DNA from 2 places in the Sporosarcina sp. SAFN-015 genome. Region 1 is predicted to be linked to the other one. Evidence: riboswitches for the same ligand, from Rfam matches in the RefSeq annotation. Region 1 holds a riboswitch; the other holds the start of a gene.
What was found. A riboswitch is a leader RNA that binds a small molecule or an ion and turns the genes downstream of it on or off. The one in region 1 is predicted to bind thiamine pyrophosphate.
Positions count from the first base shown of each region.

Region 2: another riboswitch for thiamine pyrophosphate. It lies ahead of ACR65H_RS16970 (YkoF family thiamine/hydroxymethylpyrimidine-binding protein); the one in region 1 lies ahead of ACR65H_RS10820 (3-oxoacyl-ACP reductase).

Region 1 covers NZ_JBPFDR010000005.1:137,758-141,958, forward strand. Annotated here, with positions in the region: gene ACR65H_RS10810 (serine hydrolase domain-containing protein) at 1-108, opposite strand, end outside; gene ACR65H_RS10815 (LLM class flavin-dependent oxidoreductase) at 482-1,789, opposite strand; gene ACR65H_RS10820 (3-oxoacyl-ACP reductase) at 1,808-2,560, opposite strand; TPP riboswitch at 2,695-2,795, opposite strand; gene ACR65H_RS10825 (FtsW/RodA/SpoVE family cell cycle protein) at 3,099-4,201, opposite strand, start outside.
Region 2 covers NZ_JBPFDR010000012.1:7,749-11,949, forward strand. Annotated here, with positions in the region: gene ACR65H_RS16955 (hypothetical protein) at 22-513, shown strand; gene ACR65H_RS16960 (YecA family protein) at 695-1,693, shown strand; gene ACR65H_RS16965 (NUDIX hydrolase) at 1,819-2,301, shown strand; TPP riboswitch at 2,403-2,509, shown strand; gene ACR65H_RS16970 (YkoF family thiamine/hydroxymethylpyrimidine-binding protein) at 2,588-3,169, shown strand; gene ACR65H_RS16975 (ECF transporter S component) at 3,171-3,752, shown strand; gene ACR65H_RS16980 (ABC transporter ATP-binding protein) at 3,745-4,201, shown strand, end outside.

The DNA of each region.
Region 1 (4,201 bases):
TTTGTATGAAAAATCCCCATTTCCATTTTGGATAAATAGTACAGACTCATGTATATGCTTTGATTTCACGACTCGGCTAAAGATCTCATCGTATTTTTTAGTCACCATCAGTTCCTAACCTCCCTTCTTGCAGACTATTTGATTATATTAGTTGATGTCTATTTGCATGCAGGAAAAGAGGCTTCCCAAAAGTTTAACTAACTAAATGAGAAGCCTTCAATTGTGTTGGACAATGGACCGTCGAAGTACGCCACAAGTCTATTTAGTGAAATGAAAGACTTGCTTGCCACAACAATCGGAGACACAAAAATGGCACGTGAATTCTACGGAATTCATAGGGCCGTATCTGGACGTATATTGAATGTTGATATGTGGAATTGGAAAGGGTTGATTATACTGAAAAACCAACGGAATTTCTGGGGCTATAGACGGAATCCAAAGGGCAGCGTTATTGAATCGCTCCCCTTTTCATGATCTTTTATTATGTTAGCCCTAAATGTCTACGTAATGTATGTCCTTCATAATATTTTTTGAAAAGACCTCTCTTTTGCAGCTCCGGTACTATGAATTCAACAAAGTCTTCTAAACTACTCGGCAATGTGGGAGGCATAAGATTAAATCCATCGGCTACCCCTGCTTTAAACCAAAGCTCCATCTGATCGACAATCTCTTCAGGTGTGCCGATGAGCGTGAAATGTCCTCCACCAGCATTTAGATACCCCAATAATTCCCTTACTGTTGGGTTTGTATCATGAATAATTTCTATTATCGTCTCATATCGGCCGACCGGTCCAGTAAATTCCTCCACAGGCGGCAATGGTGGAACCTTTTCATCAAGTGCCCAATTGGAGCAGTCTTGCCGAATAAAAATGCTCAGCTGTTTTAATGCCGTGTCAATAGGTAACTGTACATCTAATGCCGCTTTCTTGGCTAAAGCCTCTTCACGACTCTTGCCGACATAGGTGACTAAGCCCGGAAACACTTTAATATATCTGTTGCTATTCTCGCTTTGTTTCATTTGCTCATTGATTTTTTCTCGAAACCTTTTTGCTTGCTTGAAGTTCCACGACACTGAGTAAACTGCATCTGCATGCTTTGCAGCTAATGCAATGCCTTGCTTGGACGCCCCTGCCTGCATTGCGACCGGTTTACCTTGAGGACTTTTCGGCGTAGTGGACGGACCACACACTTTAAAGTAGGTACCTTCGTGATGAAATGGCGTGATGTGTGAAGGATCGATCAATTTTTTCTCTTCACGTTCATGCAGAAACGCTTTGCTATCCCATGAAAGAAATAAATGATTCATTAAAGTAGCAAATTCATCTGCTTTTTCATAGCGTTCATCATGAGACGGCAGCTTATCCATACTATGATTTTGTGCTTCAACATCAGTCATTGAAGTAACAAGATTCCAACCTACACGACCTTTTGTAAGATGGTCTAAACTTAAAAGCTGTCGTGAAGCTGTAAAAGGATTCGAAAAAGTACTTGATATCGTTGGAACTAATCCCACATGGTCTGTCACTTGGGATATGGCTGTTAAATTGATGAGCGGGTCAAACCAAAACGCCGGCATATCACTGCAATCTTTGCCTACAAAAGATTGATTATCTGCAAAGAATACGACGTCAAATAGGCCCTTTTCCGCCAACTTGGCTAAGTTTTGATAATAGGTAATATCACCAATCCGTTCAACACTTGAGTCAGGCATAAGCCACGCAGCTTGGTGGTGTCCGCAGCCATACAGCAAAACACCTAAGTTTAGTTGTTTTGCGTTCATTTCAACCATTTTTCACTCCCCCATTTGTCAGTTCATTGTTAAACCGCCATCGACTGTGATATTCTGCCCTGTAATACCGCTTGCATTGTCTGAAGACAAATATGCGACCATATTCGCTACTTCTTGTGGCGTGGTGACCTTCTTCAGTGGCGTAGAACTTGCAATCAAATCGAATACTTCCGGCGTTGTAACAGCACTGGCGTTAGTTGTTTTCAATAAGCCTCCTGAAACGACATTCGCTTTTATGCCATATGCTCCTAACTCGGCAGCAATATTACGTGTAAAACCGATCAATCCGGCTTTCGCTGTTGTATATTCATGATAAGGAACGACAGGATTCTGAAATAGATTCGTCCCTATATTGATAATACTTCCATTTTGTCGTTCAATAAATTGAGGTATGACACTTTGAATTACGTTATATGCTGCTTTTAAAGTACCATCCAACTGTCTTTGATAGTCATCCCAAGTTAGTTCTGCGAAAGGTTTCTGCTTGATTGGATCAAATTTGAAATCGATTAATGCATTATTCACCACAACATCAATTTGCCCAAAATAGTCAGTTGCCTCTTCTACCATACGATCCACTTCTGTTCGATTGGTTACATCAGCTTGAATGGCAATCGCATACTCCTTTCCAATCTCGGAAACAATCTTGTCGGCTGCCTCTTTGCTCTTATTGTAATTGACGACTACCCGAAATCCTTGGCTTGCCAATGTTCTTACGATCGTTGCCCCTAGTCCTTGACTACTTCCTGTTACCAATACGACTTTACTCATCCTAACCACTCCTGTTCTTATACGTTTTGAATCGGTAAATGGCAGCTAATAAAAAAACGCAACCTTCCAAAAGGAAAGTTGCGTAAAACTATGACGACACACCAAAAAGAAGACAGAGTCATCCCTCTTCGTATGTCCGAGAGTTTACACTTTCCTACGCTAGTTTCAGCTAGATCAGGTTCAAAGGGTTTGAGTCTCTACTCATCTCAGTTAAATAACACCCCTAGTGCATACTATTAAGTTTTTAAAGTTTTTATAAAAGATCATGCTGCCATTTATAATATTTCTATTAGTTTGCACTTTAAACCATATCATATAGTATGATCTATTACAACTGGACCATTTATTTCCTTGGTGCTTGTCCGCCCTTGAGTAACAATGCTTTACTGCTCATGAACGAAATGACAGAGTGATAAATGTAAACCCGATATTTTTGTTTTTGATCCGATATTGACGCCAGTCAAATATCTTTGCCATAGAGACAATGATATACTTAGCGTCACACATTCTGTGTTGCCATCATCTTCAGATGGATGATTTATGCAGAGTAAATTTGTTTTCCGATAAACGCTTTTCTCCGATAGACGCTTAAGACTAAGCCTATTAGAAAGGCATTTATCAGCAATGGTGTAATCCCGTAACTAATAAACGGTAACGGCACGCCTGTTAGTGGTAAGAAGCCAAACACCATTAAAACAGAGTAAATACTCTGGCAACTGTATAATGTTCCTGCTGCGATAACGAGTAACTTACCATATGATTGTGGCATTGTAGTAACAAGCCACAAAATGCGTAGCGCAACAGCGAATATGATACCAATGACTGCGAGTCCTGCAACATAGCCATACGATTGAATAAGCTGTACCAAAGCATAATCAGTGTGGGCTTCAGGAATGTAGTGAAGCCTATCTGCCCCGAACCAGCCAGCCCGTGCAAGTGCTTCATTTAATTGGAGCATCATGTAGCCTGCTGAATCCGCATATAATTCAGGATGTAAAAAAGCTCTGATGCGTACTGTTTGATATGGCTCAAGTAAATAGTGATATGCATAAACACTAAATGCCGCTATCGCTAACCCCATTCCCCCTACTATTAAAAACACAATAAGCTTCGCTTTTCGGTTGAAATAGCTAAAGCTAAACAAAACGGCTACAACTCCCATATATAGTAGCGTTACAGAAAGACTTCCTATCATCATGAATAAGAATATTGGAAGTAGAAATAATCCAGTCAGTTTCCAACCTCTCCATTTGCGTTCAGTGAAAAATCCTGCAAAGGCTACTAATAACAACGGAAGCGCCATCCATGCCTGCAAACGAATTGGACCTATTTTATACATTGCTTCTCCATTAACAAAGATGTTGGGCATAGCCCAGAGAACGATTAATAACAACAGTGCCCCTCTATAAAAGAACATACTATAGCATTGCAGTTTACGATAATCAAAATACATGATGACGGCTATCCCTGCAACGGCTAGTATGATATGAAGGATTTTATTTTTAACAAAGTAATTCGTCATATCTACACCAAATCGATGGCTGAAATCTGTCGTTAAGATTGGTGTAATGCTTACAGCAATCAATAGCAACACTGCGCCAATTAGCCAGAAATCCCATTTTGGCCGGTGAATTTTGTCCA
Region 2 (4,201 bases), on a different contig from region 1:
AATCATGATGGAGGTATGCAATTGACGAACTTTTTATCATTTACTGGCAGAGTGATGTGGATTGATGACTTCCCAACTGCAACAAACGATCCGCAATTAGGCTGCTATAAGTTATTTTCGCTGTCTGACAGGGACGGTTCGATTGTAAATTTTGTTATTGAACCTGCCACTTATTTTGTAGACTATGTTAAGGTGAAAGTCGGAGATATTGTGACGGGGTTTTATGATGCAGATGCGCCGGTGCCATTAATTTACCCTCCTCAATATCGGGCAGCTGTGATGGCAAGGGATCAACCAAATACTTTTGTGACAGTGAGTTTCTTCAACAACCAATTAATAAGCAGCGACGGCAGTTTAAAATTGAATGTATCGAGGCAAACAGAAATTGTACTGGAAAACGGGCAAGACTTTAATGGCAATCCTGCAAACCGCGATCTAATCGTCATCTACAGTACTTCAACAAGAAGCATTCCAGCCCAAACGACACCACATAAAATTATCGTGCTTTGTTAAAGCCACCCATGATGAAAGAGCCAAACGCTAGGCGATTGGTTCTTTTTATTATGTTAAAATTAAGCTCCAACAGCCTAAAGGGTCAATAACTACATCAAAACAAGAAATTGGAACCGTTTCGAAAACGCCATATAAATGGTAAAATAGAAGAGTTGTAAATTTTTTAAGGGAAGTGTTATAAATGATTGGTCGTAATGATCCTTGTCCTTGTGGCAGTGGAAAGAAATATAAAAAATGTTGTCAGTCGAAAGAGACTGTTTCCGTAGAGACAGTTCAAATGGAAGAATTGGAAGGGGTACTGCAAACATTTTATGATGTGTATCCTGAGCGGAAAGATATCCCGGAGTACTTGGAATTAGCGAATGAATGGAAGCGTTCATTAGATACATATTTGCCCGAAGAAGAGATGGTTGAAGCGATTGTGTTGGATGAATTCTTTTTCCATCACCGTCCGGACATTTGGACTGGATACTTGGACAAACAAAAGAAAAAACAGTTGCGTCCTTCCGTATTGCGGGTAATGGACACTTGGCGGCAACCGCAAGCAATTATTGGTGAAGTGATTGATGTTGAAGGAAATTACATTTCAGTGAAATCGATCTTTGCTGACGAAGTCATCAGGTTGCGCCGGGAAAGTGAGAAGCCGGTGCCAGTGGGCGTCCACTTATTCTGCTTCATGTTGCCTGACGGTACAGGAGTGGAAGGACAATATTTGGCCGTGTCGAGCTTAATCTTCTTCCCGACAGATCACGCGGATGTATTCAAAGAATTTACGAAGAAATTTGCGGAAAGTGAGGAACAAGATATCAGCAATTTCTTACAAGAAAATGCGATGGATTTTTGGAAGTTGCTTGGTCAAAACGGATATCAAGGCGGCGAGTTCACGGAGTTCGAAGCCGGCGTATTGCTCGATGCAATGGATTTTCTCGAAAAACATGACCGCATGTCTAGAAAGTTATTGGACGTCGTCGAAGACTTTTTAGTGGAACAACAACCGAATGCTCGTAAGGAAACAGCGATTGCAGCTGGGGCGATCCGATTCGGGCAAGAGAAGTCGTTTTTCGAGCCGCTATCTATGACGTTGAAAGAAATCGCTGAGTGGTTCGATGTTTCCCCTTCTTCCATGAACAAATATTACAAGGAATTGGATGCTTATTATAGCTCCAAAGTTATGAATTAAGAAAAATACGGTCCACCTATTGCCTTCAATAGCAATAGGTGGACTTTTTAGAATCTTTCATTATTACTGGAAGATTGGTAGTATTAAGTGGTGAGATGATTTAGTAGAGCAAAGGGGATGGGAAAATGGCAATGCCAACGCATATTGTCGCTTGCGGTGCGCTCGTCGAAGATGATGGTGGAAATTTACTAATCGTAAAAACGCATCACGGGGGATGGGTATTTCCAGGCGGACAAGTCGAAGTGGGTGAAAACTTAATGGATGGCGTCATTCGGGAAGTGAAAGAGGAGAGTGGCATCGATGTAGAAGTGTCCCACTTGATCGGCGTGTATACGAATTCGGCTATTTATAAATGGTATGACGGAGTGACTGACGTTCCGACGAAAGTGATGTTCGACTTCGCTTGCAAGCCGGTCGGCGGGGAGTTATGCACGTCAGAGGAAACATCCGATTGCAAGTGGGTTCCTAAGGATGAAGTACTGGATTATATTACACAACCGGCGATACGGGCACGCATTGAGGAGTATTTCAAATTTGACGGAAACGTGGAGTACCAAGAATATGTTACACATCCGGAGTTTAAACTGAAATTGAGCAGGAAAGTGTAGCACCGTTGAATGGACAAAAAGTACGAGTTTGCTAGTTTTCATTTACAATAAAAAATTCTTCGTCTATACTGATGGCAACATAACTAATAACTACATACCGTTTTCTGCACTAGGGGTGCCCAATTTTGGCTGAGATGCGAGCAATAGCTCCGATCCCTTATGACCCGATCAGGATAATACCTGCGTGGGGAAGTGTAGTGGCTTTCCGATGGTTTCATATTGGAGAAGTGCTACATCTTCCGGGATGTAGTTTTTTTTATGAAAAATTTTCGGGAGGTCGAAGGAAATGGAATGTGGTTTAAGTCCAATCGTCGGATTTCGTTTTTCGTTATATCCGATGGCAGATGATTTTGTAAGTGTAATTAAAGGAGCACTGGAAAAGACCGACACGTCGAATGTGTGGATGCATACGGATGATGTATCGACCGTCATCCGAGGAAAGCAAGTCCATGTATTTAACGTTGCTAAAGCGATAGCATTGCACGCTGCGAAAACAGGCAAGCATATTGCGTTATCCGGTACTTTTTCGGCGGGATGCCCAGGTGATACTGCTGGCGATGCGTATTTGGACAAGGCCGATGAAGTGGCCAATACGGATGGGACAAAGCAATATGTGTCCTCACAATTTGCGCTGTATCCAATGAATAATCCGGCGTATATGGAAATCATTTATCGCGAAGTGGACAGGGCGAAAGAGCAAGGCGTCTTTAATGAATCGATGCATTATGCGAGCGGCATCCATGGGGATATTCATGATGTATTTGCATTTTACGAAGAGGCTTTCAGCAATGCGCGCTCTGAAGAACATAAGCATCTCGTTATGACCGTCTCGATGAGCATAAATAGTCCGTCGCACGGAGGACTGTAACATGTTGAAATCATGGAAGCTGAAAGAGGTCGTCCTCATGTCTTTGTTTTCGGTCGTGTTCGGGATTATTTATTTGCTGTTTTTGCATGTCGGGAATATTTGGGCGGGGTTCATTGGGCCGATCGCCTATGAATGGATTTTCGGTATTTGGTTCATCGTGTCGATCATTTGTATGTATATTATTCGGAAACCTGGGGCGGCTGTCATTTCGGAAACGATTGCAGCTGCCATCGAGGTACTGTTAGGGAATGCAGTTGGTCCACGATTGATTCTTGCAGGTATCATTCAAGGGCTAGGTGCCGAGGCGGCATTTGCTGCAACGCGCTATCGTCGGTTTGATGTATGGGTCTTAATGTTGGCAGGTGTCGGTGCATCAGTGTTCAGTTTCACATATGGTTATTTCTTAGGTGGATTTACTGTGTTCAGCACAGGCTATGTCCTACTCATGCTTGGCATCCGGATTCTCAGCGGAGCAATGATTGCGGGAATTGGCGGCAAAGCGGTCGTCGACGGATTGCTTGCAACAGGCTCGCTCCGCGGATATGCCATTACACGTGCGAAAAAAGGTGAGGCCCGTGCATGAAGTAATCCAGTTTGATAACGTAAGTTTTCGCTATCCCGATGACGATGATTGGATATTTGAAGATCTATCATTCTCCGTTGGAAGCGGAGAAAAGGTTGTCATTACAGGGCCAAGCGGAAGCGGCAAAACGACGATGCTCTATCTTTGCAACCGGCTGTATCCCGAAAACTGTGATGGAATCGTAAAAGGCACTGTTACGTTATTTGATAAAGAAAGCAAGTCTTATTCTCCTGGTGAAGTGAATCACCGGATTGCGACTGTTTTTCAAGATCCTGATGCACAGTTTTGCATGCTGACTGTCGAAGAAGAGCTTGCGTTCACGCTTGAAAACTTAAAAGTAGATCGCGCAGAGATGGATAGGCGGATACAGGACGTTTTGGAGCTGACAGGATTGACCAATTTCCGTCATTCCGTTATTCAACAGTTATCCGGCGGGGAAAAGCAGCGGA